DNA from 2 places in the Pelomonas candidula genome. Region 2 is predicted to be linked to the other one. Evidence: riboswitches for the same ligand, from Rfam matches in the RefSeq annotation. Region 2 holds a riboswitch; the other holds the start of a gene.
The links. A riboswitch is a leader RNA that binds a small molecule or an ion and turns the genes downstream of it on or off. The one in region 2 is predicted to bind thiamine pyrophosphate.
Positions count from the first base shown of each region.

Region 1: it holds a riboswitch for thiamine pyrophosphate, as region 2 does, so the genes downstream of both, ACG04R_RS20165 (TonB-dependent siderophore receptor) here and thiC (phosphomethylpyrimidine synthase ThiC) in region 2, are expected to answer to the same signal.

Region 1 covers NZ_JBIGIC010000011.1:399-15,481, reverse strand. Annotated here, with positions in the region: gene ACG04R_RS20230 (outer membrane beta-barrel protein) at 1-542, shown strand, start outside; gene ACG04R_RS20225 (outer membrane beta-barrel protein) at 765-1,325, shown strand; gene ACG04R_RS20220 (outer membrane beta-barrel protein) at 1,558-2,133, shown strand; gene ybiB (DNA-binding protein YbiB) at 2,200-3,123, shown strand; gene ACG04R_RS20210 (sulfite exporter TauE/SafE family protein) at 3,242-4,009, shown strand; gene ACG04R_RS20205 (nitrite/sulfite reductase) at 4,023-5,744, shown strand; gene ACG04R_RS20200 (DUF934 domain-containing protein) at 5,741-6,235, shown strand; gene ACG04R_RS20195 (phosphoadenylyl-sulfate reductase) at 6,232-6,987, shown strand; gene cysD (sulfate adenylyltransferase subunit CysD) at 6,984-7,949, shown strand; gene ACG04R_RS20185 (sulfate adenylyltransferase subunit 1) at 7,949-9,235, shown strand; gene cobA (uroporphyrinogen-III C-methyltransferase) at 9,235-10,020, shown strand; gene fdxA (ferredoxin FdxA) at 10,017-10,340, shown strand; gene ACG04R_RS20170 (NAD(P)/FAD-dependent oxidoreductase) at 10,354-11,439, shown strand; TPP riboswitch at 11,594-11,695, shown strand; gene ACG04R_RS20165 (TonB-dependent siderophore receptor) at 11,765-13,903, shown strand; tRNA gene ACG04R_RS20160 (tRNA-Asn) at 13,939-14,014, shown strand; tRNA gene ACG04R_RS20155 (tRNA-Asn) at 14,082-14,157, shown strand; gene istB (IS21-like element helper ATPase IstB) at 14,364-15,083, opposite strand, start outside.
Region 2 covers NZ_JBIGIC010000006.1:201,749-216,831, reverse strand. Annotated here, with positions in the region: gene ACG04R_RS14185 (efflux RND transporter permease subunit) at 1-620, shown strand, start outside; gene ACG04R_RS14180 (hypothetical protein) at 698-1,822, opposite strand; gene ACG04R_RS14175 (efflux transporter outer membrane subunit) at 2,018-3,376, shown strand; gene ACG04R_RS14170 (efflux RND transporter periplasmic adaptor subunit) at 3,373-4,581, shown strand; gene ACG04R_RS14165 (MacB family efflux pump subunit) at 4,584-6,533, shown strand; gene ACG04R_RS14160 (LysR family transcriptional regulator) at 6,530-7,417, opposite strand; gene ACG04R_RS14155 (MFS transporter) at 7,491-8,807, shown strand; TPP riboswitch at 8,819-8,942, shown strand; gene thiC (phosphomethylpyrimidine synthase ThiC) at 9,035-10,915, shown strand; gene ACG04R_RS14145 (FAD-dependent oxidoreductase) at 10,918-11,916, shown strand; gene thiS (sulfur carrier protein ThiS) at 11,924-12,112, shown strand; gene ACG04R_RS14135 (thiazole synthase) at 12,115-12,903, shown strand; gene ACG04R_RS14130 (PfkB family carbohydrate kinase) at 12,900-14,417, shown strand; gene ACG04R_RS14125 (3'-5' exonuclease) at 14,418-15,020, opposite strand.

The DNA of each region.
Region 1 (15,083 bases), on a different contig from region 2:
TCACGCTGGGCGCCACCTACGCGTTCGGTGCCAAGTGGGGCCAGGAAGACGAACTGCCGGCGCAGGGCGAGGGCTTCTATGCCACCGCTGCCGTCGGCGCCAGCCGCGCCAAGACCGACTGCGCCGCCTCGTGCGACACCAGCGACACCGGCATGAAGCTGCTGGGCGGCTACCAGTTCAACCACGGCCTGGGGCTGGAGGTCGGCTACATCAGCTTCGGCAAGTTCAGCGCCTTCGCCAACAACACGACGTACACGGTGAAGCCGACGGCCCTGCTGCTCAACGGTGCGCTGGCGCTGCCGCTGAACGGCGACTTCGGCGCCAAGCTGCGCCTCGGCTACGCCCAGGTGAGGTCGCAGGACACGGCCGCCACGGTCGCCAAGACCGAGAGCAAGCCCAAGGTCTACTACGGCCTGGCGGCGACCTACGCCATCAACAAGAACTTCAAGGTCGAGGTCGCCGCAGACTCGACCGAAGCCGACGTGGTCGACCAGAAGCCCACCGTCCGCCTCTACTCGGCCGGCGTGACCTACGCGTTCTGATCCGCCGCCCCGCAGCAAGAAAGGCCGCCGCGTGCGGCCTTTTTTTCATGCCCGGCCGTCGTGCGTGAATCGTCACTACACGCACACCGCCACGTTGTCGCATCACGGCGACAAACAAGACCGAAACCGGGGCTGCACCTATTTACGATGCGCCCGCCTCGCAAAGGCCAGAGCCGGCACCAGATCGGCCCTCAACCGAGAGAACAAGGGAGAGTTCTCACAATGAAAAAGCAAGCAATCGTCCTGGCCGCACTGATCGGCGCCGCCTCGGCTCAAGCCCAATCCAACGAGCAGTTCTACGTCACGGCCGCTGCCGGCTCGACCCACCTGAACGTCGAGTGTTCGGGCGCCACGACCTGCGACAGCTCCGACACCGGCGGCAAGCTGGTCGGCGGCTACAAGTTCGGCAATGGCTTCAGCGTTGAACTGGGCTACATGAGCTTCGGCAAGTTCAAGTTCGCCGACAGCACGGAAGCCCTGACGCTCAAGCCCACCGCCATCACGCTGGGCGGCGCCTACGCGCTGCCGCTGGGCACCGACTGGGGCCTGAACGTGCGCCTGGGCATCGCCCAGGTCAAGACGAAGGGCGACGCCGTGGTGGTGGGCCTGGGCAGTGGCTTGCGGTCTGAAAGCAAGGCCAAGGCCTACGCCGGTGTCGGCGTGACCTATGCCATCAGCCCGACCGTCAAGCTGGAACTGGCCGCGGACTCCACCAACGCCGAGATCGTCGGCCAGAAGGGCGCCGTGCGCCTGATCTCGCTGGGCGCGACGTTCGCGTTCTGATCGGCCTTCCACCCGATTCCAAAGGCCGCCTTGTGCGGCCTTTTTGCTTCCCGGCGCCGGCATTCTGCAAGCCCGCTTGCGTGATTTACGTCGACTTACCCGCGTTCACCCGGCCGGGTGTCAGTCCGTCGCCACCGAGTGACGCACTCCTACAAGTCCCCCCGGCAGCGGCTCCGAGGATCACACCAGCGACAGCTCGTGTCGCTTCCGATGAACGAAGTAGGAAGTACCCATGACCAAGACCGCATTCACCCTCGCCGCCCTCGCACTGGCCGCTAGCGCCGTGCATGCCCAGACCGGCAACTCGAGCAACCAGCCCGGCGTCTACGGGCTGCTGGGCGTCGGCCAAGGCCACCTGAACGCCGACTGCACCGGCGTGCAGGCCTGCGACCGCAACGCCACCGGTGGCAAGGCGCTGCTGGGCTACTCGTTTGGCAACGGCTTCGCGCTGGAAGGCGGCTATGCCAACTTCGGACGCTTTCACGCATCGCAGGGCGCCATCGGCCTGAACGCACGGCCTGAAGCACTATCGCTCGGTGGCGCCTACACCGCGGCCCTGTCGCCCGACTGGGGCCTGACCGGCCGCCTGGGTGTGGCCCGCGTGCGCACCAAGATCGGCGCCGATGTCGGCACGCTCAGCGGGTCCGACAGCGAGAGCAAGACCCAGCCCATCGTCGGCTTGGCCGTGAACTACGCGCTGACGCCGTCGGCCCGCATCGAGCTCGGCGTGGACGCGACCCGCGCGCAATACCAAGGCGAGCACACCAACGTTCGCATGGTGACGCTGGGCGCACGCATGGCGTTCTGAGGCCCCGTGCCGCAGCCAGAGCCAGAGCCGCCACGAGCGGCTCTCGTCGTTTCTACACTGGCGGGCATGGACTTCGCCCCCTTGATCAAGGAAATCGGCCGCGGCACCCGTGGTGCCCGTGACCTCACACGTGACCAAGCCGAGCAGCTCTTCGGCCAGATGCTGGACGGCGCCGTGCCCGACATCGAGCTCGGCGCCATCCTCGTCGCGATGCGCATCAAGGGCGAGAGTGCCGACGAGGTGGCCGGCTTCCTGGCGGCGATGCAGACGCGCACCGCCGCGCTGAAGGCCCCCGCAGGCCCGCGCACGGTGCTGCTGCCCAGCTTCAACGGCGCCCGCAAGCAGGCCAACCTGATGCCGCTGGTGGCGCTGCTGCTGGCCCGCGAGGGCGTGCCGGTGCTGGTCTTCGGCCGGCACGACTTCGACAGTCGCCACAGCCCCTTCGAGCTGCTGGACGCGCTCGACCTGCACGCCAGCCCCTCGCTGGCCGACGCCGAACAGCGCCTGGCGACCGACAGGCTGGCCGTGCTGCCTTTGCAAATGCTCAACCCTGGCTTGAACGCACTGATGGCGCTGCGCCCGCGCCTGGGCCTGCGCAACAGCTCGCACAGCCTCGCCAAGCTGCTGGACCCCTTCCCCGCCGGCCGCGGCGTGCGGGTGGTGGCCGTGACGCACCCGGAGTACCTGGACAGCATGTCCAACGCCCTGCCCGGCCTGACGGCGGGCGGCGGCCGCGCGCTGCTGATGCGCGCCAGCGAGGGCGAGGCCTACGCCCACCTGCGACGCAAGTCACACCTGATCGGCTTCCAGGACGGCCAGACCGCGCCGCTGCACGCGGCGGACACCGCCGATCTGGACTGGCCGCTGTCCCCGGCCTGCGAGCCGGGCGACAATGCCCGGCTGATCCGCGCGATGCTGGACGGCACCGAACCCGTGCCCCCGCGCATTGCCGAACAGGTCGCCGTGCTGAAGCTCCTCGCCACAAACTGAGGTTGCTTATTCAGCCTGGGCATATGGCCCCAAGAATTAAGTAGTTCTGCGGCACTGCAACATTCCCTAGAGTCGCGCCCTCAGGCGTCATGGGGTCGCCGCTGGAGTTTTTCGGGTGCTGGACTGGATTGCGATCGCGAGTGGAGGGGGCGTCGGCCTGATCGTCGGTATCACCGGCGTGGGCGGCGGCTCGCTGATGACGCCGCTGCTGCTGTCCGTCTTCAAGCTCAACCCCGCGGTCGCCATCGGTACCGACCTCTGGTTCGCCTGCCTGACCAAGATGAGCGGCTCGGTCGCGCACGCCCGCCACGGCCACGTGAACTGGGTCGTCGTGCGCCGCCTGCTGGCCGGCTCGGTGCCCGCCTCCATCGCCACCATCGCGCTGATGCACCTGAGCGGCGTCACCAAGGGCTGGGCGTCGGCGCTGACGTTCTCGCTGGGCATCGCGCTGCTGCTGACGGCCGTCGTTGTCGCGTTCAAGGCCAGCTGGCAGGCGCTGGGCCTGCGGCTGGAGCGCTGGATTCCCGAGTCGCGCAAGCCGTGGCTGACCATCGCCAGCGGCCTGATCCTCGGCGTGCTGGTGTCGCTGTCGTCCATCGGCGCCGGTGCCATCGGCGCGACGCTGATCCTGCTGATCTACCCCCGCATGAAGGCCCGCGACATCGTGGGCACCGACATTGCCCATGCCGTGCCGCTGACGCTCGTCGCCGGCATCGGCCATGCGAGCCTGGGCAACGTGAACTGGGCGCTGCTGGCGTCCCTTTTGATCGGCTCCCTGCCCGGCATCTGGCTGGGCGCCCAATTGACCCGCCGCCTGCCGGACGGCGTCGTGCGCAGCCTGCTGTGCGCGTCGCTGCTGATGGCCGGCTGGAAAGTGATCCACTAAAGACTGTCTCTCGATGTACCAATACACCGACTTCGACCGCCGCTTCGTCCACGCCCGCGCCGCGCAGTACCGCGACCAGCTCGAGCGCCACCTCGCCGGCACGCTGGGCACGGACGAGTTCCGCGCGCTGCGCCTGCAGAACGGCTGGTACATCCAGCGCCATGCGCCGATGCTGCGCGTGGCCGTGCCCTACGGCGAGCTGTCCTCGCGCCAGTTGCGCCAGCTCGCCAAGATCGCCCGCGAGTACGACCGCCAGCCCGACGGCCCGTTCGCCGGCCAGGGCGGCTACGGCCACTTCACGACACGCCAGAACCTGCAATACAACTGGATTCCGCTCGTGAAGAGCGCCGACGTGATGGACCTGCTGGCCGAGGTCGACATGCACGGCATCCAGACCAGTGGCAACTGCATCCGCAACATCACCAGCGACGCCTTCGTCGGCATCGCGCCCGACGAGATCGTCGACGCCCGCCCCTACGCCGAGGTGCTGCGCCAGTGGAGCACGCTGCATCCCGAGTTCGCCCACCTGCCGCGCAAGTTCAAGATCGCCATCTCGGGCGCTACCGAGGACCGTGCGGCCATCGGCTGGCACGACATCGGCCTGCAGCTGAAGAAGAACGCCGCGGGCGAGGTCGGCTTCCAGGTCTTCGTCGGTGGCGGCATGGGCCGCACGCCCATCCCGGGTGTCGAGATCAACCCGTTCGTGCCGTGGCACCTGATCCTCGTCTACATCGAGGCCATCGTGCGCGTCTACAACCTCGCCGGCCGCCGTGACAACCTGTACAAGGCCCGCATCAAGATCCTCGTCAAGGCCGAAGGCCAGAAGTTCTTCGACGCCGTCAACGAGGAGTTCCAGCGCATCCTGGCCGATGACCCGGCCGGCCACGAGCAGGTGATTCCGCAGGCCGAGCTGGACCGCGTGGCCGCCTGCTTCGTCGACCCCGCCGGCGTGAAGCCCGAAGCCCCCGCGCAGCTGGACACCAGCGACCCGGCCTTCGCGCGTTGGCTCTCGCGCAACGTGCACGGCCACCGCGTCAGCGGCTACCGCGCCGTCACGCTCAGCCTCAAGCGCGTGGGCATCGCCCCGGGAGACACCAGCGCCGACGTGATGGACACCGCCGCCGCGCTGGCCGAGCGTTTCAGCCACGGCGAGCTGCGCGTGTCGCACCGCCAGAACCTCGTGCTGCCCTGGGTGCGAGAGGCCGACCTGCCCGAGCTGTTCCAGGCCGCACGCGCCGCCGGTTTCGCCACGCCCAACGCCGGCCTGCTGACCGACCAGATCGCCTGCCCCGGCGGCGACTTCTGCGCACTGGCCAACGCCCGCTCGCTGCCGCTGGCCGCCGAGATCGCCGAGCGCTACCAGGACATCGACGAGCTCGAGGACCTGGGCGAGATCGACCTGCACATCAGCGGCTGCATCAACTCCTGCGGCCACCACCACAGCGGCCACATCGGCGTGCTGGGCGTCGACAAGGACGGCACCGAGTGGTACCAGCTGACGCTGGGCGGCGGTGATGGCACCCAACTCGCCGGCGCCACCGTGGCCGGCAAGGTCGTCGGCCCCAGCTTCGCGGCCGACGAGATCGCCGACGCCATCGACGCCGTCATCGAGACCTTCACGCGCGAACGCTTGGCCGGTGAACACTTCATCGACGCCGTGAAGCGCCTGGGTCTCGACCCCTTCAAGACCGCCGCCAACGCCGTGCGCGTTTCGACTGCCAAGGCTCAAGCATGAAGTTCATCAACGCCACCACCTGCCCCTGGAAGCACGCCATCGGCGAGGACGGCCCCAAGCCCGATCCCGATCCTGCAGCCAACCGCCTGCTGACCCTGGAGCAGTGGCACGCCGTGCGCGCCCACTGGCCGCAGGACGTGCCCGTCGCCATCGAGTTCCCGAACGACGCCGACATCAACCAGCTTGCGGCTGACCTGCCGCGCATCGCGCTGATCGTGCTGGACTTCCCGAAGTGGACCGATGGCCGCGCCTACAGCCAGGCCCACCTGCTGCGCATCCGCCACCAGTTCAAGGGTGCCATCCGCGCCCGCGGCGAGGTGCTCGTGGACATGATGCAGTTGCTGGCCCGCACCGGCTTCGACGAAGTCGTCATGCGCGGCGACCAGTCGCAGGCCGCGGCGCAGAAGGCGCTGGACCTGTTCGCGCCCGTCGGCTTCTACCAGGGCGACGTGGCCGAGACGCGCCCGTGGTTCCTGAGGAGTGCGGCATGAGCGAGGTGAGCGCCCTGCCCTGGGCGGCGGCGCCTGCCGTCGGCAACGCCATCGGGCTCTACGCCAAGTGGACGCTGGCGCTGGACGCCAAGATCGAGGCCGCACTGCAACGCCTGCGCGACGCCAACATCGCGCATGGCGATGGCCTCGTGCAGAGCAGCAGCCTGGGCGTGGAGGACATGGTCATCACCGACCTGATCTCCCGCACCGGCCTGCCCGTCCACATCTCGACGCTGGACACCGGCAAGCTGCACGCCGAGACGCTGGGCCTGCTGCCGCAGATCAAGGCCCGCTACGGCTTCGACGTCGAAGTGTTCACGCCCGTCGCCGAGGCCGTCATCCAGTTCGTCGCCCGCGAGGGCCAGGACGCGATGTACAAGAGCATCGATCTGCGCAAGGCCTGCTGCGGCGTGCGCAAGATGGAGCCGCTGGGCCGCATGCTGAAGGGCCGCACGGCCTGGATCACCGGCTTGCGCCGCGAGCAGAGCGGCGCCCGTGGTGATGTTGCGTTTGACGAAGACGACGGCAACGGCCGCCGCAAGATCAGCCCCATCGCCGACTGGACCTGGGCGGAAGTCTGGGCCTACGTTCAAAAGTACGAGGTCCCCTACAACCCGCTGCATGACCAGTTCATGCCCAGCATCGGTTGCGCGCCCTGCACGCGCGCCATCGCCGTCGGCGAGGACTTCCGCGCCGGCCGCTGGTGGTGGGAAGACTCATCGAAAGAGTGCGGCCTGCACGCCAAATCATGAATGCTGCTGTGAAACCTGAACAACTCATCGCCGACGTCGACCACGCGCATCTGGATGCGCTGGAAGAAGAGGCCATCTTCATCCTGCGCGAGGTCGCTGCCAGTTTCGAGCGCCCCGCGCTGCTGTTCTCGGGCGGCAAGGACTCCTGCGTCGTGCTGCGCCTGGCCGAGAAGGCGTTCAAGATGAAGAACGCCGCGCACCCGAGCGGCTACTCGGGCTCGCTGCCCTTCCCGCTGGTGCACATCGACACGGGCCACAACTTCCCCGAGGTCATCACCTTCCGTGATCAGCGCGTCGCCGAGATGGGCGAGCGCCTGATCGTCGGGCACCTCGAAGACAGCATGGCCAAGGGCACCATCCGCCTGAGCCACCCGCTGGAAAGCCGCAACGGCCACCAGACGGTCACGCTGCTGGAGACCATCGAGGAGCACAAGTTCGACGCGCTCATCGGCGGCGCCCGCCGCGACGAGGAGAAGGCGCGCGCCAAGGAGCGCATCTTCAGCCACCGCGACAGCTTCGGCCAATGGCAGCCCAAGGAGCAGCGCCCCGAGCTGTGGACGCTGTTCAACACGCGCATCCGCCCGGGCGAGCATTTCCGCTGCTTCCCCATCAGCAACTGGACCGAGCTGGACGTGTGGCTCTACATCGCTCGCGAGAACATCCCGCTGCCGCAGATGTACTTCGCGCACCAGCGCCAGGTCATCCGCCGCAAGGGCCTGCTGGTGCCGTTGACCGACGTCACACCGCCGGAAGAAGGCGAAACCGTCGAGACCGCCACCGTGCGTTTCCGCACCGTTGGCGACATGACCTGCACCTGCCCGGTCGAGAGCCCCGCCGCCAACGCGAGCGAGGTCGTGGCCGAGACGCTGACCGTGACGGTGAGCGAACGCGGCGCCACCCGCATGGACGACCGCACCAGTGAAGCTTCCATGGAGAAGCGCAAGAAGGAAGGGTATTTCTGATGAAGGCGCTGCGATTCCTCACCGCCGGCTCCGTCGACGACGGCAAGTCCACGCTGATCGGCCGCCTGCTGTTCGACGGCCAGGCCATCCTCGCCGACCAGCTCGACACGCTGGAGCGCCGCGCCGCCGGCCGCCCCATCGACCTGAGCCTGCTGACCGACGGCCTCGAAGCCGAGCGCGAGCAAGGCATCACCATCGACGTGGCCTACCGCTACTTCGCGACCAAGACGCGCAAGTTCATCATTGCCGACGCCCCTGGCCATGAGCAGTACACGCGCAACATGGTCACGGCCGCCGCCGGCAGCGACGCCGCCGTCGTGCTGGTGGACATCACCAAGCTGAACCTGAACGAAGCCGAGGTCACGCTGCTGCCGCAGACCCGCCGCCACTCGCTGCTGGCCCAGTTGCTGCGTGTGCCCAGCATCGTCTTCGCCGTCAACAAGATCGACGCGCTGGACGACGCTGGCGCCGGCTTTGCCAAGGTCAAGACGGCACTGGACAAGTTCGCCGCCGCCGCGGGCCTGAACGTGGCCGCCACGGTGCCCGTCAGCGCGCTGCGCGGCGACAACGTGACCCAGCCGCTGGACGCGCCCTGGTGGAACGGCGAGAGCCTGCTGCAGGTGCTGGAGCGCCTGCCCACCAGCAGCGAGCGCACCGACGCACCGCTGTCGCTGCCCGTGCAGTACGTGCAGAAGAACGCGCACCAGTCCGAAGGCACCGGCTTCCAGCCGCGCGTGCTGTGGGGCCGCATCGCCCACGGCGCCGTGAAGGCCGGCGACACCATCGAGGTGCTGCCGTCCAAGCAGACCGCCGTCGTCGCCGAAGTGCGCCTGGCCGGCGAGACCGTGGACAGCGCCGCCGCCGGCGACTCGGCCGGCCTGGTGCTGGACCGCCAGCTGGATGTGAGCCGCGGCGACTGGATCGTCACGCCTGGCTCGGCCTCGCAGACCAAGACCTTCCCGGCCACGCTGGCCTGGCTGGACACCGAAGCCGCCAAGCCCGGCCGCAAGTACTGGGTGCGCCACGGCAACCGCTGGGTGCAGGCGCGCATCTCGGCCATCAAGTCGGTGCTGGACATCAACACGCTGCAGCCGCAGGACGCGCACGAACTGCCCGTCAACACCATCGGCCGCGTGCAGATGGAAGTGCAGCATGAGCTGCCGGTCGAGCCGTTCAAGGACAACCGCGTCGGCGGCGCGCTGATCGTGGTCGACCCCGCCAGCCACCGCACCAGCGGCGCGCTGCTGGTGGACGTGCAGGCTGCTCCGGTCGAAGAGGCCTGGTGATGGGCCTGGGCCGTGAGGATGGGAACACGCAGCCGACCGGCCGCGTGATCTTCGTCAGCGCCGGCCCCGGCGCGGCGGACCTCATCACGGTTCGCGGCGCCCGCGCGCTGGCCACGGCCGACATCGTGCTGGCCGACGCCCTTGCCGACCCTGCGCTGCAGGATCTCGCGCCCAATGCCCGCTGGACCTACGTCGGCAAGCGTGGCTTCGAGCACTCGGCCAAGCAGGCCGAGATCAACGCGTTACTGGTTCAGGCTGCCCGCGAACACGCCGTCGTCGTTCGGCTCAAAGGCGGCGACGCCAGCATCTTCGGCAGGCTCGAAGAGGAACTGCAGGCCCTGGCCGATGCCGGCATCGCCAGCGAAATCATCCCCGGTGTCACCGCCGCCTCGGCCGCTGCCGCGCTGACCCAGCGGCCACTCACCCGCCGCGGCCGCGGCCGCAACGTCAGCCTCACGACGGCCATGACAGCCGAGGGCGAGCTGCGTGCGGCACTGTCGGCCGACACCGAAGTCTTCTACATGGCCGGCCGCCAGCTCGACACGCTGGGCCCCAAGCTCATCACCGCCGGCTGGGCCGCGGACACGCCCGCGCTGGTCGTCAGCCGCGCCGGCTGCGCCGACGCGCTGACCAGCGAACACCTGCTGGCCGACCTCGCCGACGCGGCCCCATTGCACGGCGGCCGCCCCGCCGTTCTCATCGTCGGCACGGGCGCCCTGCCGGCGTCCAATAAAATCGCTGTTTCGCCTGAACAGGCACCCCTTACCTCCCAGAGCCGCACATGACCCACGTCGTCACCGAAGCCTGCATCCGCTGCAAATACACCGACTGCGTCGACGTCTGCCCGGTCGACTGCTTCCGCGAAGGCCCGAACTTCCTCACCATCGACCCCGACGAGTGCATCGACTGCGCCGTCTGCATCCCCGAATGCCCGGTCAATGCGATCCTGCCGGAGGAAGACGTGCCCGGCGATCAGATCCACATGATCAAGATCAACGCGGACCTGGCCAAGAAGTGGCCCAGCATCACCAAGCGCAAGCCCGCCCTGCCCGACGCCGAGGAGTGGAAGGACAAGACGGGCAAGCTGCCCGAACTGATCCGCTGAGCCCTTCTTCTCCATGCCGGCAGCCGCTATCCGCCCCGACGCCATCACGACCGACGCCGTCATCGTCGGTGCCGGGCCGGTCGGCCTGTTCCAGGTCTTCGAGCTGGGCCTGCTGGAGATCAAGGCGCACATCATCGATAGCCTGGCCTACCCCGGTGGCCAGTGCATCGAGCTGTACCCCGACAAGCCCATCTACGACATCCCGGCCGTGCCCATGTGCACCGGCAAGGAGTTGACGGACAGCCTGCTCAAGCAGATCGAGCCCTTCGGCGCGACCTTTCACCTGGGCCAGGAAGTCACGCAGGTGCAGAAGCTGGAAGATGGCGGCTTCGTTGTCGAGACCAGCAAGGGCACGCAGTTCGTCACCAGGACGGTCTTCATCGCCGGCGGCGTGGGCTCGTTCCAGCCGCGCACGCTGAAGGTCGAAGGCGTCGAGCCCTACGAGGGCACGCAGGTCCACTACCGCGTCAAGGGCCCCGAGCAGTTCGCCGGCAAGAACCTGCTCATCATCGGCGGCGGCGACTCGGCGCTGGACTGGGCGCTGAACTTCTGCGCCGCCCACGCCGACGGCAACCCGCACAAGGCCGAGAGCGTCATCCTCGTGCACCGCCGCGATGGCTTCCGGGCCGCGCCGGCCAGCGTCGCCAAGATGCGCGAGCTGTGCGAGGCGCAGGAGATGCAGTTCGTCGTCGGCCAGACGGTCGGCATCGAGGAACGCGACGGTCAGCTCACGGGCCTGAAGATCGCCGGCAACGACGGCATCACGCGCGTCGTGCCCTGCGACCAGGTGCTGGCCTTCTTCGGCCTGTCGCCCAAGCTCGGCCCGATTGCCGAATGGGGCCTCGCGCTGGAGCGCAAGCAGATCGTCGTCGACACCGAGAAGTTCGAGACCAGCGTGCCGGGCATCTTCGCCGTCGGCGACGTGAACACCTACCCGGGCAAGAAGAAGCTCATCCTGAGCGGCTTCCACGAGGCCGCGCTGGCCGCCTTCGGCGCCGCGCCCTACGTCTTCCCGGACAAGCGCGTGCACCTGCAGTACACGACGACGAGCCCCAAGCTGCACAAGGTGCTGGGCGTCGAATCCCCCGTCTTCGACTGACGGGATTGGGCTTGCGAAATGACGCCACAGCGGCGTTGCGCGGGCCTGCCGTGGCGATGCCACTGTCTGCGCCCGTGCGCCTTGCTGTGACGCCATTGCGCAAGCCTGGCAACGGCCACGAATAGAATCCCGCTGCGCGTCGCTTCATGCGGCGCGTCTTCGCTAGGGGTGTTGATGGCCTGGCGCCATCGACTGAGACAGTCCCTTTGAACCTGATTGAGGTAATCCTCGCGCAGGGAAGCAGCCGAATCGCAGCCCCTCCTCTCCCGTCTCCGAGGGCCTGACGTCTTCAGTGTTTGCCGACCTGCCATCGCTTCGCATTCCGATGGCACGCACTTCTCTCTCCCTCATCGCCACGGCGGCCGCCCTGCTGGCCGCCGGCCTCGCATCCGCCCAGACCCTGCCCGCCGTCACCGTGACCGGCAAGGCCATCGAGGCCGCCCCCAGCCTGAGCGGCTTCACCGATCCGCCGGCCAAGCTGCCCATGCAGGCGCTGAGCCTGTCCGCCGAACGGCTGGACGACCTCGGCATCACGCAGTTCTCGGGCATCACCCGGCTCGACGCCTCCGTTTCCGATGCCTACAACGCCACCGGCTACTGGTCGCAGTTGAAGGTGCGCGGCTTCGACCTCGACAACCGCTACAACATCCGCCGCGACGGCCTGCCGGTCAGCGGCGAGACGGCGCTGACGCTGGCCAACAAGTCCGCCATCGAGGTGCTCAAGGGCAGCTCCGGCATCCAGGCCGGCACCAGCTCGCCGGCCGGCCTGCTCAACCTCGTCGTCAAGCGGCCGCTGGCCGATGACGCCACCACGCTGGCGGTCGGCGTCGTCCAGAACGGCACCGTGGAGGCCAGCATCGACCACTCGCAGCGCTTCGGCGCGAACCGCGAGTTCGGCCTGCGCGTCAATCTCGCAGCGGCCCGGCTCGACCCCGAACTGCGCAACAGCAAGGGCAACTCCCACACGCTGGCCGTCGCCACCGACTGGCGCGTCAGCGCCGACACCCTCGTCGAAGCCGAGGTCGAATTCAGCCACCAGGCCCAGCCCAGCCAGCAAGGCTTCAGCCTGCTGGGCAACCAGCTGCCCGACGCGAAGACCATCGACCCCAAGCTCAACCTGAACAACCAGCCGTGGAGCCAACCCGTCGTGTTCGACAACACGCACGCGTCGCTGCGCGTGCAGCAGAAACTGGGCAACGACTGGCGCGCCCAGGCCAGCCTCGGCATCCAGCGCCTGCGCACCGACGACCGCCTGGCCTACGCCTTCGGCTGCACGGCCGCCGACGGCACCACCTACTACGCCTCCAGCTTCTGCCCCGACGGCACCTACGACCTCTACGACTACCGCAGCGAGAACGAGCATCGCGACACGACGTCACTCGACGTCTCGGCCAGCGGCCCAGTGCAGCTCGCAGGCATGCGCCATGACCTCACCGTCGGCGGCCTGACGAGCCGGTTCAAGAGCCGCTTCCAGGGCCAGGCCTACAACCCGGCGGGCACCGGCAACATCGACGGAAGCGCCGTCACGGCGCCCCAGCCCGAGCTGACCGGCACGAACACCAACCGCGACGAGCGCAGCAACGAGCTCTACCTGCGCGACCGTGTGGCGCTGGGCGCCGACACCAGCGCCTGGCTGGGCCTGCGCCACACCCGCCTGCACCGCGAGAGCGTGCAGACGGACGGCGAGGAGGCCACCAACTACTCGCAAGACCTCACGACGCCTTGGGTCGCGCTCAGCCACGCCATCGCCGCCGACTGGCTGGTCTACGCGAGCTGGGGCCAGGGCGTCGAGAGCGAGGTCGTGCCCAACCTGCCGATGTACGCCAACCATGGCCAGGCACTGCCGGCGCTCAAGAGCCGCCAGACCGAAATCGGCCTCAAGACCGGCACGCAGCGCGTCGAAGGCTCGCTGACCGTCTTCGACATCCGCCGCCCGACCTACAGCGACATCCCGCTGCCCGGCTTCACGGAATGCAGCGACAAGGACAGCTGCGAGCGCCGCATCGACGGCACCGCCCACCACCGCGGCATCGAGGCCAGCGCCGACCTGAAGTGGAGCGGTGGCGGCCTGTTCGCCAGCGCCACGCGGCTGCGCGCCCGCCGCGAAGGCAGCAGCAACGCCGGCCTCAACGGCCTCGTGCCGCCCAACGTGCCGCAGACGACGATCAAGGCGCAGTTCCGCCAGGACCTGCTGCCGGGCCTGCAGGCGCAGTTCGGCCTGCAGTACGAAGGCCGGCGCTACGCCACGCCTGACAACAGCGTCCCCGTGCCTGCCTGGACGGTCGCCGACGCCGGCCTGCGCTACATGCAGGGCGTAGGCAGCCAGACCTGGATCTGGCGCGCCGCCGTCGACAACCTCGCCAACCGCCGCGCCTGGCGCGAGTCGCCCTGGCAGTACGAACACAGCTACCTCTACCCCCTCGCGCCGCGGACTTTGCGCGCAAGTCTGGAGGTTCGGCTCTGAGAGCCTGAAAAAGCTGCTATAGTCATGGGCTCTGTTCCTCGATAGCTCAGTCGGTAGAGCGCCGGACTGTTAATCCGTAGGTCCCTGGTTCGAGCCCAGGTCGGGGAGCCACAGAATTGCATCGCAAGATGCCAAGACGCATGACGCAACCGCTTGTCATGCCGACATAGAAATCCATTCCTCGATAGCTCAGTCGGTAGAGCGCCGGACTGTTAATCCGTAGGTCCCTGGTTCGAGCCCAGGTCGGGGAGCCATTCAAGAAGCCTCACATGCGAAAGCGTGTGGGGCTTTTTCTTTGGCCGTTCCGGTTGGTGTCGTCTCCGACATCTGCCTAAGCGAGCCGCTCATCTCACCGCACGCTGCCCAGCAGGCAATCGCTACCATCCATGTTGATTCCCACGTCATCCTGACCCACCGTTTCCATCCAATCCTGACCCACCCTTGTTCGAGCCTCTCGGGCTCAGGTTGTGGGTAACTTCCTCGGTTTGGACTCCTTCTTGGTGGTGGGTTGAGCTGAGCTGTTCTTGAACCGGTAGCTGTCGTTGCCGGTTTCAAGGATATGGCAGTGATGCGTGAGCCGGTCCAGCAGGGCCGTGGTCATCTTGGCGTCGCCGAAGACGCTGGCCCATTCGCTGAAGCTCAGGTTCGTCGTGATGACGACGCTGGTGCGCTCGTAGAGCTTGCTCAGCAGGTGGAACAGCAGCGCGCCGCCCGACGCGCTGAAGGGCAAGTAGCCCAGCTCGTCGAGCACGACCATGTCCATGTGGGCCAGCCGGTGCGCCATCTGCCCGGTCTTGTTGCAGACCTTCTCCTGTTCGAGCTGGTTGACCAGCTCGACCGTAGAGAAGAACCGCACACGCCGCCTGTGATGCTCCAGCGCCTGCACGCCGATGGCCGTGGCCAGGTGGGTCTTGCCCGTGCCAGGCCCGCCGACGAGCACGACGTTCTCGGCGCGGTCCATGAACTCGCCGAGGTGCAGTTGCCGCACCAGCGCTTCGTTGACCTCGCTGTGCGCGAACTCGAAGCCGGCCAGGTCGCGGTAGACCGGGAAGCGCGCCTGCTTGAGCTGGTAGGCCACGGCGCGCACCTCGCGCTCGGCGGTCTCGGCCTTGAGCAGTTGCGCCAGCAGCGGCTGCGCAGCCTCGAAGGCCGGTGCGCCTTGCTCGGCCAACTCGCCCAC
Region 2 (15,083 bases):
GCTTCAAGGTGGACGGCGCCGGCAAGCAGCAGGCCGAGGCCTTCAACGGCCTGCTCGCGGCCATGGGTCTGGCGGTCATCTTCATCTACATCGTGCTGGCCAGCCAGTTCGGCAGTTTCCTGCAGCCGATCGCCATCATGGCCAGCCTGCCGCTCGCGCTGATCGGTGTGATGCTGGCGCTGCTGCTGTGGCGCTCGACGCTGAACGTGTTCTCGATGATCGGCCTGGTCATGCTGATGGGCCTGGTGACCAAGAACGCCATCCTGCTGGTCGACTTCGCCAACCATGCCCGCAAGGCCGGCGCGACGGTCGCCCAGGCGCTGCGCGAGGCCGGGCTGATCCGCATGCGCCCCATCATCATGACGACGGCTGCCATGGTCTTCGGCATGCTGCCCATGGCCATCGCACTGAACGACGGCGGCGAGATCCAGGCACCGATGGGCCGCGCCATCATCGGCGGCGTCATCACGTCGACGCTGCTGACGCTGATCGTCGTGCCGGTGCTCTACAGCTACCTCGTGCGTGACAAAAAGCCCGCCGCCAAGGCAGCGGAGCAGGGCGGTGCGACGGCGCTACCGTTGCACGGCATGCCTGGCGCGATGCCGGCGGACAAGGAATAACCGGGTTCACCCTCGAGCGCGCTTCAGCGCTTCGGGCCGGTTGCGTCGAGCAGCCGGCCCTTTTTGCTTGAAGCGGCTCAGGGGTCCAGGTCCAGCGTGCCGTTCAGATGCTCCGGCGGCGCGACGCTGCGCATCCACTTCACGGACTCGACCCGCCAATTCGGGTCGTCCTGCTTCAGCAGCGCGTAGACGCCAGGCAGGTGGTCGGAGCCGTAGGTCAGGAAGATCTTGTCGTGCCTGTCGGCCAGCAGGCGCTGCACGAGCTGGCGGTTGCGGAAGTCGATGGTCACCGCGTCGAAGGGATCGCGCGGCCGGTCCTTGGCGCTGCGTGGCCGCAGCAGCAGCGTCAGCATGCCGCGGCAGACCGTGCCGGCGATGGCCTGCTGGCGCTCATTGCCGCGCCGCTGCCAGGCCACGAAGGCGGCCAGCCGCTGGTTGCCGATGGAGGGCACGCTGCGCGTGGCCTCGCGATCCTGCATCGCCTCCAGGAAATTCATGTCCGTGGACAGCAGCCGCTCGAACTCCTGCCGCAGCGCCAGCGACGACACATCCGCTGCCACATGCCGCTCGGGGTGCAGCCGCTTGTCGATGTTCAGCGGCTCGAAGTAGCTGGCCTGGAAGACCAGGCCGCAGGTCGAGGCCAGCTGCTCGTAGGCGCGGGCCAGGTCCTCGCCGGTGCCGAGGTACTCGTTCAGCCACGCATCGGCGCGCTCGTCGGGCAGCACGCCCTCGTAGTAGATGACGGCGCCTTCCATCAGCGCCTTGCCCGCGTCGAACACGACCGAGCGATAGAAGGCGTCAGTGCCAACGTGCATCATCCCCTGGAAGGTCAGTGTGCGGCTGCCGTTGCTCAGCACCACCTGCGGCTGTATCGGGGGCTTCAACGCGGTGATCAGCGCCAGGTAGTAGATCGGTGCTGCCACCGCGACGCCGGCCAGGCCGTAGAAGCCGAACGTGGTCTTGGCCCAGGGCCAGAAGCCAGCGCGCGCATGGCGCCGCGCCCACCAGGCCGCCGGCAGGGTCAGCACCGCGGCGGCGGCGAGCAGCGCGGGCGGCACCCAGGGGGCGATGGCCAGCAGCACCGGCAGGGCCGCGATGGCCAGCAGCAGCAAGCCGAAGGCCAGGACGGCACCGACTCGCAGCCGCAAGCGTTCCCTCGCCCACGCGGACGGGCCTGCCGGCAACGGCGCGATCTCGGTCATCGGGTTGGCCTCCTCGAATCCATGTGTGCATCCTGACATGCCGGCGAGGAACGCTTGCGCACGCCGGCCGTCGAGGCACCGTTTTCCATACGTATCTTTGCCTTCAGCGGGCCTGGCGGCGATGACGGCGCCCATAAAGTGAGGTGACACGACAGACCGCCGAACGGACGCCTCCGAGCTGCTTCCCACGACTTGATGACCCGCCCACTCCTCCTGCCCCTGGTCGCGGCGCTGCTGTCCGGCTGCGTGAACCTGGTGCCCGACTACCGGCAGCCCGCGCCGGCCATGCCGCAAGTCGCCGCCGTGCCGGTGCCTGCCGATGACGCCTCGCAGGTCAGCCGCCGGGATTTCTTCACCGACGCGCGCCTGCGCGCCACCGTCGAGCTGGCCGTCGCGAACAACCGCGATCTGCGCGTCGCCGCGCTGAACGTGCAGCGCGCGCGGGCGCAGGCCCGCATCCAGGACGCCGCGCTCGTGCCGGGTCTCGACGCTGCGGCCGGCGCCAGCCGCTCCAGCAACGGCACGTCGCTGTCCGCCGGCCTGTCGCTGGCGTCGTTCGAGCTGGACCTGTTCGGCCGCGTGCGCAACCTCAGCGAGTCGGCGCTGCAGAGTTATCTCGCGACCGACGCCGGCCGGCGCAGCACCGAGATCAGCCTCGTCGCCGAGGTTGCGAACGCCTGGCTGACGCTGGCCGCCGACCTCGAGCGTCAGCGTCTCGCCGCGCAGACGCTGGACAGCCGGCGCAGCAGCCTGACGCTGGCCGAGCGCCGCCACGCGCTGGGCGCGATCACGGGGCTGTCGCTGGCGCAGACGCAGTCGCTGGTGGATTCGTCGCGGCTGGACGTCGCCCGCTACGCCGCGCAGATCGAGCAGGACCGCCACGCGCTGGAGCTGCTGCTGGGCACGGCGCTGCCGGCCGGGCTGGCGCCGGCCAGCGAACAGAACCTGGCCGACACCAGTCGCCTCGTCGAGCTGCCGGCCGGCGTGCCCGCCGAGCTGCTGCAGCGCCGCCCGGACGTGCTGCAGGCCGAGCACCAACTGCGCGGCAGCGTTGCGCAGATCGGCGTCGCGCGTGCGGCGTTCTTCCCGCGCATCAGCCTGACGGCCGCGGCTGGAACAGCCAGCAGCGAGTTGTCGGGACTGTTCAAGGCCGGCAGCCGCAGCTGGAACTTCGGCCCGTCGCTGAGCCTGCCCATCCTCGACGGCGGCGCCAACGCGGCGACGCTGGAAAGTGCCACGCTGGACCGCGACATCGCCACCGCGCAGTACGACAAGGCCGTGCAGACGGCCTTCCGCGAGGTGGCCGACGCGCTGTCCGTGCGCGCCAGCCTGGCCGAGCGCCTGGCCGCGCAGCGCGCGCTGGTGGACAACGCCGAGCGCCAGCTCAACCTGGCCAACGCGCTGCACCGCGCCGGCAGCACGGGCATGCTGGAAGTGCTGGACGCGCAGCGCTCGCTGTACTCGGCGCAGCAGTCGCTGATCGACCTGCGCCTCACCGAACAAGGCAACCGCCTGGAGCTCTACAAGGTGCTGGGCGGAGGCTGGAAATCATGAAGAAGAACGAAGCGATGAAGAACTGGCTCAAGCCGGCGCGGCTGATCGTGCTGGCCCTCGTCCTGCTCGTGGTGGTGTTCGTCGCCAGACGCGCGCTCACACCGCCGCCTCCGCCCGTCGTGGCGACGGCACCCGTCACGGTCGCCGACATCGAGGACAGCGTGCTGGCCACGGGCACCATCGGCGCTTTCAAGCAGGTCAGCGTCGGCGCACAGGTCACCGGCGAGGTCAAGAAGCTGCACGTCGCGCTGGGCGACAAGGTCGAGAAGGGCCAGCTGATCGCCGAGATCGACGCGCTGACGCAGACGAACAACCTGCGCAACAGCGAGGCCGCGCTGCAGAGCGCCCAGGCCCTGCTGAAGGCCAAGCAGGCCGCGCTGAAGCAGGCCGAGCTGGCGGCCGCGCGGCTGCGCGAGCTGGTGGCCGTGGATGCCGGCGCGCGCGCCGACCTGGAGGCCGCCGAGGCCACGCTGACCACCAGCCGCGCCGACATCGCCGCGCAGGAAGCGCAGATCGTGCAGGCCCAGATGGCTGCGGACACCGCCAAGGTCAACCTCGGCTACACGCGCGTCGCCGCACCCATGGATGGTGTCGTCGTCGCCATCGTCACCGAGCAGGGCCAGACGGTGAACGCCAACCAGTCCGCACCCACCATCATCAAGCTGGCGAAGCTGGATGTGATGACCGTCAAGGCGCAGATCTCCGAGGCCGACGTGCCGCGCGTGAAGCCCGGCATGCCCGTCTACTTCAACCTGCTGGGCGAGCCCGACCGGCGCTACGAGGTCAAGCTGCGCGCCGTCGAGCCCGGCCCGACGACCATCGCGACAGACAGCACGACGACCACCAGTACGTCAACGACGACCAGTGCCGTCTACTACAACGGCATCTTCGACGTGCCCAACCCCGAGAACAAGCTGCGCATCAACATGACCGCGCAGGCCAGCATCGTGCTGGCGCGCGCCGAGAAGACGTTGACCGTGCCGAGCGCGGCGCTGGGCGCCCGAGAGGGCGCCGACCGTTATCGCGTGCGCGTGCAGGAAGAGGGCGGCCGCATCGCCGACCGTGTCGTGCGCATCGGCCTGAACAACCGCGTGCGCGCCCAGGTGCTGGATGGGTTGAAGGAAGGCGAGCAGGTCGTCACGACCGAGGCCGCGCCGGCAGGCTCCGGCAACAACCAGCGCCGCGGCGGCCCGCCGCCGTTCTGACGATGGCGCTCCTGGAATTGCGCGGTCTCGTCCGCGAGTACCCCGCGGGCGAGGGCACGGTGGCCGTGCTGCGCGACGTGAGCCTGGACATCGAGGCCGGAGAGATGGTGGCCATCATGGGCCCGTCGGGTTCGGGCAAGTCCACGCTGATGAACATCCTCGGCTGCCTGGACCGGCCCACGCGCGGCAGCTATCGCGTCGCCGGCCAGGAAACCGGCGCGATGGCGCCCGATGCGCTGGCCCGGCTGCGCCGCGAGCACTTCGGCTTCATCTTCCAGCGCTACCAGCTGCTGGGCGACCTGAACGCGCTGGGCAACGTCGAGATCCCGGCCGTCTATGCCGGCGCTGCCGCCGATGCGAGGCATGAACGTTCACGCCAGTTGCTGCAGCGGCTGGGGCTGGGCGAGCGCCTGCACCACCGGCCGGGCCAGCTCTCCGGCGGCCAGCAGCAGCGCGTGTCCATCGCACGGGCGCTGATGAACGGCGGCGACGTCATCCTGGCCGACGAGCCCACCGGCGCGCTCGACCAGGCCAGTGGTCGCGAGGTGATGACCATCCTCGAGGAACTGCACGCCGACGGCCACACCATCATCCTCGTCACGCACGACGCCCAGGTCGCGGCCCATGCGCAGCGCGTCATCGAGATCAGCGACGGCGTCATCGTCGCCGACCGCCGCCAGCCTGACACCGTGCCCACGCAGCGCCGCGAACGCACGCCGCCGGCGCGCAGCGGCAGCGCCCTCGGCGCGCTGGCCGGCCGGCTGGGCGAGGCCACGCGCATGGCCTGGCGAGCGATGGTCAGCCACCGGCTGCGCACGCTGCTGACGATGCTGGGCATCATCATCGGCATCGCGTCGGTGGTGTCGGTCGTCGCCTTGGGCGAGGGGTCGCGCAAGCGCATCCTGTCCGACATCAGCTCGATGGGCACCAACACCATCAACGTGATGCCCGGCGGCGGTTTCGGCGACCGCCGGGCTGCTGCCGTGCGCACGCTGCGTGCCGGCGACGCCGACGCGCTGGCGCAGCTGGACTACGTCGACAGCGTCACGCCGACCGTCAGCGTCAGCGCCGGGCTGCGCTACCGCAACGTGGACGTGTCGGCCAGCGTCAGCGGCGTCGGCGAGCAGTTCTTCCGCGTGCGCGGCTACACCTTCGCCGCCGGCCAGGGCTTCGACGCCGAGTCCGTGCGGCTGCGCGCGCAGGAGGCCGTCATCGACGACAACGCCCGCAAGACGCTGTTCCCGAACGGCGAGAACGCGCTGGGCGAGGTGGTGCTGCTGGGCTCGCTGCCCGTGCGCATCGTCGGCGTGACCGCCAAGAAGGCCAGCGCCTTCGGCAACGACGACGCAATCAACATCTGGATTCCGTACACAACGGCGATGAACCGCGTGAACGGGCAGGACTACCTGCAGAGCGTGACGGTTCGCGTCAACGACCGCGTCTCCAGCAGCGCCGCCGAGGCCGGCGTGAAGAAGCTGCTCACGCAGCGACACGGCAAGGAGGACTTCTTCCTGATGAACACCGACAGCATCCGCCAGACCATCGAGCAGACGACGGCCACGATCACGCTGCTGATCTCGTCCATCGCGCTGATCTCGCTGCTGGTGGGGGGCATCGGCGTCATGAACATCATGCTGGTGTCGGTGACGGAGCGCACCGGCGAGATCGGCGTGCGCATGGCGGTGGGCGCGCGGCAGAGCGACATCCTGCGCCAGTTCCTCGTCGAGGCCGTGCTCGTCTGCGTCATCGGCGGCGGCATCGGCGTGAGCCTGGCGGTGGGCGGCGCGCTGCTGTTCAACAGCGTGGCGGGCGACAAGTTTCAGATGAACATTTCTGTGTTCGCCGTGGCCGGTGCGTTCGCCGTCTCCACGTTGATCGGTGTCGTATTCGGCTTCCTGCCGGCGCGCAACGCGGCGCGGCTGGACCCGGTGGAAGCACTGGCCAGGCTTTAGGCGCAGGCTTCCCGGACGATGCCGCGCAGCCAACGATGCGCGGCATCGCCGTCCATGCGTGGGTGCCACAGCAGCGCCACGGTGAAAGGTTCCAGCGCCAGCGGCAGCGCAAAGCTGACCAACCCGTCGCGCAGCGTGCCGGTGTGTCGCTCGGGCACGGTGGCAATCAGGTCCGAGCCGCGTGCGAGTGCGAGCGCCTCGGCGAAGCCTGACACCGTGACGGCGACGTCGCGCTTCAGCGCCTGAGCCGCCAGCGCGTCGTCGACCGGTCCGCCGCCGGTGCTGCGGCGCGAGATGGCGACGTGGCGACCTGCGGCGTAGCGCATCGCCGTCACGCGCCCGCGGCTCAGCGCGTGGCCTTCGCGCACGGCGCCGACGAAGCGGTCGCGGAACAACGCCTGCGCACGCAGCTCGGGCCCCGTCGTCGTGCCGACGATGCCGGTCTCCAGGTCCACGCTGCCGTTGCGCAGCGGCTCGTTGTCGCGGTCCGGCTTGGGCACGAAGCGCAGCCGCACGCCGGGCGCCTCGGCCGCGACGCGGGCCAGCAGCGCCGCACCGAAGTTCTCGACGAAACCCTCGCGTGTGCGCAGCGTGAACTCGCGCTCCAGCCTGGCGAGATCCAACGCCGCCGCCGGCCGCAGCGCGGCTAGCGCCTCCTGCACCAGCGGGCCGACGCGCTCGCGCAGCTCCAGTGCGCGGGGCGATGGCACGAGGCCGCGTCCGGCGCGCACCAGCAGCGGGTCGCCCGTGGCGTCACGCAGCCGTGCCAGCGAGCGGCTCATTGCCGACGGGCTCAGCCGCAGCCGGCGCGCGGCGCCGGCCACGCTGCCTTCGGCCAGCAGCGCGTCCAGCGTCAGCAAAAGATTCAGGTCGGGCTCAGACATGGCGTCTCGTGCAGCAATGAAGTGCAGATGATGCGTCTTCCGCCATGTCCCGCTGTTGCCTAAGGTCTGGGGCATGACGACCACGACCCTTGCCCCATCCATCGCCACGTCCGCCACCGGCGTGCTGGCCAGCCTCGCGCTGGCCACCTTGCTGCCGTCGCTGGCGGTCAGCAGCGCCAACGTCGCACTGCCCACAGTGGCCACGGCGCTGCACGCGCGCTTCGCCGACGTGCAGTGGGTGACGCTGGCCTACCTGCTTGCGACAACGACGCTCATCGTCGGCGCCGGTCGGCTGGGCGACCTGATCGGCCGCCGCCGCGTGCTGCTGGGCGGCATCGCGCTGTTCGTCGCCGCGTCGGCGGGTGGCGCGCTGGCGCCAGGCGTGGGCTGGTTGATCGCCACGCGGGCGGTGCAGGGCGCGGGTGCCGCCGCGATGCTGGCGCTGACGATGGCGTTCGTCGGCAGCGCGTTGCCCAGGTCGCGGGCCGGCAGCGCGATGGGCCTGCTGGGCACGATGTCGGCCGTCGGCACGGCGCTGGGGCCGTCGCTGGGCGGTGCGCTGATCGCGACCCTTGGCTGGCCAGCGATCTTTGCCGTCAACGTGCCGTTGGGCGCGCTGGCCTTCGTGATGGCCTGGCGGTGCTTGCCGGCGGACCGTGCAACACGTGGTACGGCGAGCTTCGATCTGCCGGGCATGGCCTGGCTGGCGCTGACGTTGGCGGCTCTCGCGCTGGCGATGACGCGGCAACCGGCGCTGCTCGCCGTCGCCGCGCTCGGGCTGACGGGCTTCGTGTGGACCGAGAAGCACGCCGCATCGCCGCTGGTCCCCCTAGACCGCCTGAGTGCCCCGGCGCTGGGCGGCGGCCTGGCGATGAACGCGCTGGTGTCGGCGGTCATGATAGCGACGCTGGTCATCGCCCCCTTCCATCTCGGCGGCACGCTGGGCCTGGGCGCCGCGGCGGTGGGTGCGCTGATGTCGGTCGGCCCCGTCGTGTCGGCGCTGAGCGGCGTGCCGGCAGGGCGGCTCGTCGATCGCTTCGGTACGCGGAACACGACGCTGCTGGGCCTGTCCGCGATGGCGGCCGGCTGCGTGCTGATCGTCGTGCTGCCGGCGTCACTGGGCGCCGTCGCCTATGTCGGCCCGCTGGTCGTCGTCACGCCCGGATATGCGCTGTTCCAGGCGGCCAACAACGCGGCCGTCATGGCCGATGTGGCGACGCAGCAGCGTGGCGTGGTGTCGGGGCTGCTGACGCTGTCGCGCAACCTGGGCCTCATTGCCGGCGCCTCGGCACTGGCCGCGGCCTACGGCTGGGCGGGCCTGCGGCCGGGCTTCGCCATCGCTGTAGCGATGCTTGTCGTGGCCGTCGGGCTTGCCAAGCGTGCGAAATGACAAGCACAATCGCGCCCGCTCCGGGGTGCCGGGGTCTGGTTCACGCCAGGCCTTGACGCTGAGACGGTCGACGACGACCGAACCCGTGAACTTGAACCGGCTAGTACCGGCGTAAGGAGAGCGCATGCCTCGCGGCGTGCCAGCGATCACCCCTGGCGGTGGATCGTCTGGCGCACCCACAGGCGGCCTTGGAGCACCGAAACCCGCAGCTCCAGGAGACCGCCGCGATGAACGCCCCCGAAAACAACCTCTCGCTCGCCGAGCGCCTGTCGCTGACGCGCGAGCCCTTCCCGGCATCCAGCAAGGTCTACGTGACCGGCAGCCGGCCCGACGTGGCCGTGCCGATGCGCCAGATCGCGTTGACGAACGGCGAAACCGTCGTCGTGCACGACACCTCTGGCCCCTACACCGATCCCAAGGCTGACATCGACGTGCGTCGCGGCCTGCCGCCCATCCGCTCGAGCTGGGTTTCGGACCGCGCCGACACCGAGGTCTACACGGGTCGCACGCGCGTCGCGCTGGACGACGGCGGCAAGGAGGACAGCGAACGCATCGTGCAGTTGCGCGCCGAGGCCGCCGCGCTGCAGCGCCCGCCGCGCCGCGCCATGCCTGGCGCCAACGTCAGCCAGCTGCACTACGCGCGCCGCGGCATCGTCACGCCGGAGATGGAGTACGTCGCGCTGCGCGAGAACGGCAAGCGCGAGTGGATGCGCGATTACCTCGGCGACGCCGAGCGCGAAGCCCGCCTGCGCGGCGACTCGATGGGTGCAGCCATCCCCGAGATCATCACGCCCGAGTTTGTCCGTGACGAGATCGCGCGCGGCCGCGCCGTCATCCCGGCCAACATCAACCACACCGAGCTGGAGCCGACCATCATCGGCCGCAACTTCCTCGTCAAGGTCAACGCCAACATCGGCAACTCGGCGGTCACGTCCAGCATCGAGGAAGAGGTCGAGAAGCTGGTGTGGAGCATCCGCTGGGGCGCCGACACGGTGATGGACCTCTCCACTGGCCGCAACATCCACACGACGCGCGACTGGATCGTCCGCAACTCGCCCGTGCCCATCGGCACCGTGCCGATCTACCAGGCACTCGAAAAGGTCGGCGGCATCGCCGAAGACCTGACCTGGGCCATCTTCCGCGACACGCTGATCGAGCAGGCGGAGCAGGGCGTCGACTACTTCACCATCCACGCCGGCCTGCGCCTGCCGTTCATTCACCTGACGACGAAGCGCCGCACCGGCATCGTGTCGCGCGGCGGCTCCATCCTCGCCAAGTGGTGCATCACGCATCACCGCGAGAACTTCCTGTACACGCACTTCGAAGAGATCTGCGAAATCATGAAGGCTTACGACGTGACCTTCTCGCTGGGCGATGGCCTGCGCCCCGGCAGCGGCGCCGACGCCAACGACGAGGCCCAGTTCGCCGAGCTGCGCACGCTGGGCGAGCTGACGAAAGTGGCCTGGAAGCATGACGTACAAACCATGATCGAAGGCCCCGGCCACGTGCCCATGCACCTGATCCAGGCCAACATGGCCGAGCAGCTGAAGCACTGCCACGAGGCGCCGTTCTACACGCTGGGCCCGCTGACCATCGACATCGCGCCCGGCTACGACCACATCGCCAGCGCCATCGGTGCGGCCATGATCGGCTGGATGGGCACGGCCATGCTCTGCTACGTGACGCCCAAGGAGCACCTGGGCCTGCCCGACCGCGACGACGTGAAACAGGGCCTGATTGCCTACAAGATCGCCGCGCACGCCGCCGACATCGCCAAGGGCCACCCCGGCGCGCGCGCGCGTGACGATGCAATAAGCAAGGCGCGCTTCGAGTTCCGCTGGATGGACCAGTTCGCGCTCGGTCTGGACCCTGACACGGCACGCGACTATCACGATGAGACGCTGCCCAAGGACTCGTCCAAGGAGGCGCACTTCTGCTCCATGTGCGGGCCGAAGTTCTGCTCGATGAAGATCACGCAGGACGTGCGCGAGTACGCGTCGAAGAACGGGCTGGAGGCGGCTGATGTCGTCGCCGACGGCATGGCGCAGAAGTCCGCCGAGTTCAAGGCGGCGGGCGGCGAGTTCTATATCCCCATCGCCAAGGGCTGAACGTGGACATCGCCATCGCAGGCGCCGGCGTCATGGGCCGGCTGCTGGCCTGGCAGCTGTCGCGCGCGGGGCATCGAGTCGCGGTGGCCGACCCGGCTGCCGGGCCGCGCGAGCCCGGCGCGGCCGGTTTTTCCGCCGCCGGCATGCTGAGCCCGTTGGCCGAGCGCGAGCACGCGGACGCCGAGATCGCCGACCTGGGTTGGCGGTCGCTGGCGCTGTGGCCCGGCATCGCCGACGCGCTGGGCCGGCCGGACCTCGTGCGCACCTGCGGCAGCCTGCTGCTGGCCCACGGCAGCGACCTGGGTGCCGCGCAGCGCGTGCTGGCGCGTGTGCCGGACGGCCCGCAGCCGCTGGACCGCGCCGCGCTGCGTGCGCTGGAGCCCGAACTCGCGCCCGACCTCAAGGCCTGGCTGCTGCCCGGTGAAGGTCAGCTGCTGCCGCGCGAGCTGCTGGCGGCATTGGCCGAGCAGACGCAGGGCGTGGACTGGTTCTGGGGCCGCAGCGCCAGCACCGTGCGGCCGCACCGTCTCGAACTGGACGATGGCCGGCGCCTGAACGCCGACCTCGTCATTGACACCCGCGGCCTGGGTGCCAAGCCGGATCTTGCCGACCTGCGCGGCGTGCGCGGCGAGATCCTGTGGCTGCACGCACCGGGCATCGCGCTGGGCCGGCCGGCACGGCTGGTGCACCCGCGGCACCGCGTCTACCTCGTGCCGCGGCCGGGTGACATCGTCGTCGTCGGCGCGTCGGAGGTCGAGAGCGAGGACCGCTCGCCCATCAGCCTGCGCAGTGCCGTCGAGCTGATGGCCGCCGCGCACAGCGTGCTGCCAGCGCTGGCCGAGGCGCGCATCGTCCACATGGAAACCAACCTGCGGCCGGCGCTGCCGGACCACAAGCCGCGCATCGACCACGAGCCCGGCCTGCTGCGCATCAACGGCCTGTTCCGCCACGGTTGGCTGCTGGCGCCGGCGCTCGCGGAGAAAGCACTTGTCCATGTCTGAGTTCACGTTGAACCAACAACCTCAACCCTGGCGCGAGGGCTTGAGCGTCGCAGCGCTGCTGGCCGAACAGGGCAGGGCGGCTGATGCCGTCGCCACCGCGCTGAACGGCGCCTTCGTGCCGCGCGGCCGGCGCGAGGCGACGTTGATCCGGCCTGGCGACGAGCTGACCTTGATCCAACCCATCACCGGAGGCTGAGCATGTCTTGGACCCTCTACGGCCGAACACTGTCGAGCCGCTTCCTGCTCGGCACCGCCGGTTATCCCTCGCCCGACGTGCTGCGCCAGGCCGTGCGCGCCAGCGGCGCCCAGGTGCTGACTGTCGGCCTCAAGCGCACGCTGGCCGCGGCCGGCGACAACGGCTTTGTCACCGCCATCCGAGAGACGCTGAAAGCCAGTGGCGGCCACCTGCTGCCCAACACCGCCGGCTGCCGCACGGCGCAGGAGTCCGTCACGCTGGCGCAGATGGCGCGCGAGCTGTACGACACGACGTGGATCAAGCTCGAAGTCGTCGGCGACGAGCACACGCTGCAGCCCGATCCGTGGGAGCTGGTCAGCGCGGCCGAGACGCTCGTGAAAGACGGCTTCGACGTCTTCCCCTACTGCACCGACGACCTCATCACCTGCCGCCGTCTGCTGGACGTCGGCTGCCAGGTGCTGATGCCATGGGGCGCGCCCATCGGCTCGGGCCAGGGGCTGCTGAACCCGTTCGCGCTCCGGACGCTGCGCGAGCGACTGCCCGGCGTGCCGCTGATCGTCGACGCCGGCATTGGCGCGCCGTCGCACGCGGCGCAAGCGATGGAGCTGGGCTTCGACGGCGTGCTGCTGAACTCGGCCGTCGCGCAGGCGGGCGATCCCATTCGCATGGCTTCAGCTTTCGGCCAGGCCATCGCGGCGGGGCGACTCGGCTTTGATGCCGGTGTGATGGCCAAACAAGACATGGCGGTGGCGAGCACGCCGGTGGGCGGCAGGCCCTTCCTGATCTCATGACGAAACCGATCATCTGGAGCATTGCCGGCCTCGACAGCGGCGGCGGCGCGGGCCTCTCGGCCGACCAGCGCGCGGCCGATGCGATGGGTGTGTACCTGTGCCCGGTCGCTGCCGCGCTGACGGCGCAAAACAGCGTCGGCGTCGAGGGCGTCTTCCCCGTGCCGCCCGAGCAGCTGGACGCCCAGCTCGCCGCGCTGGCCGATGACCTGCCGCCCGCAGCGATCAAGACCGGCCTGCTGGGCGGCGTGGAGCAGTTGCGCGTCGTCACGCGCTGGGTCGACCGGCTGCGCGAGCGCGGGCCGGTGGCGCTGGTCGTCGACCCCGTGCTGCGTGCCTCCACCGGCGCGAGCTTTGCCGGCGATGAACTGCTGCGCGCCTACCGCGACGAACTGTTGCCGCGTGCCACCGTCGTCACGCCCAACCGCCGCGAGGCAGAGCGGCTGGCAGGCGAGGGCTGCCCGTCTCAGCAGGCTCTGGTGCTGGGCGTGGCGACCGTCTGCATCACTGGTGGCGACGATGCCGGCGCGCTGGCGGTGGACTGGCTGCTGAGCCCGCAGGCCAGCGGCTGGCTGGCGCTGCCGCGCCGCGAGGCGCGCAACAACCATGGCACCGGCTGCTGCTTCGCGACGGCGCTGGCCGCAGCGCTGGCCCGCGGCTTCGTGCCGGCCGACGCGGCCGTGCTGGCCAAGATGCTGACGACGTCCGGCCTGTCGAACGACGCGTCGTCCGGCGCGGGCGCCGGCCCGGTGCTGCCCACGGCCGGCTTCATCACCGACACCCGGCTGCTGCCCGCTCTGTTCGATACGCCGCCCACGGCTTGGCCCGCTGGCCGCCACGGCCCGCCGGTCGAAGGCGTCTATGGCATCACCGACAGCGGCGCGCATGCGGCCGAGCTGTTCGACGCCGGCCTCGCCACCGTGCAGCTGCGCCTCAAGCGCGCCGACGGCGAGAGCGGTGCCGCCTGGCACACGCGCCTCGCCGCCGAGGTGCAGCCGGCGCTGGGCGCGGCGCGGCGGCATGGCGCGACCTTCATCGTCAACGACCACTGGCGCGCGGCGCTGACGCAGGGCGTGGACTTCGTGCATCTGGGCCAGGAAGACCTGCTCGCGCTGGACGCTACCGAACGCGCCGACCTCGCCCAGGCCCGCGCGCGCGGCCTGCGGCTGGGCCTCAGCTCGCACAGCCTGTGGGAGCTGGCCCGCTGCGTGGCCTGGCAGCCGGACTACGTCGCCTGCGGCCCCGTCTGGCCGACGCTGACCAAGGCCATGCCCTGGCGCCCGCAAGGCCTGGACAATCTCGCCTGGTGGGCGGCGATGTCGCCGGTGCCGGTCGTCGGCATCGGCGGCGTGCTGGCGCCGGAGCAGCTGATCCAGATCGCCGCCAGCGGCGCCAGTGCCGGCTGCGTCGTGCGCGGGCTGAAGCAGCTTCCCGTGAGCGACTGGTTGGCCGCGTGGTGCAGCGGCGCCGGCATGCCGCTGGCGTTAGAGGCGGGCTGGCCGCACCCCAGTCTCTGATCAGGCTTCGCCCAGGCTTTTGTAGACCAGAAGCGACGCGTGCGCGTCGTTCGCGGCGTACTGCAGCTGCTGAGGCGTCAGCGTCTTGTTGGCCCAGTTGGACGTGGTCGCCTTCTTGGACTTGGCGAAGCGTTGGCCCAGCACGATGGCGACCGCCACCTTCAGCCCCACGGCGTCCTTGAAGCCCAGCCGCTTGACGAGGTGAGAGAGGTCGATGGAGGGCCCCAGCTTCAGCCCCAGCTTGCGATGGATCTGCGGCCGGTCCGACGCGAGTCCGAAGCCGACGCGGACGATGTCCTCGGACTCGATCGTCACGCGCAGGAAGTCGTCGAGGCCCGGCGTGGCGGTCTGCACGATGAAGGCGTCGGTCAGCGTCGCGAACTGGATGACCTCGGGGCCGGTCTGCGGTTGGCCGGCCACGAAGACGGGCTTGCTCTCGGTGTCGAAGCCGACATGCCGCGCCTGCCGCAGCGCTGCTTCCGCGAACTCGAGCTGCTCAGGCGTCTTCAGCACGTGGATGCGGCTGGCCGGCAGCGCCTCGTAGGCGGGCAGGGCCGCGATCTGTTCGGGCGTTGGGCGTTGCAGCGGCGTGGGTTTGGGCATGGCCGCAGTGTCGGCGGGCCGCATCCTGAATCCGGGCGCCGGGCATCACACCCAGGGTTTCCG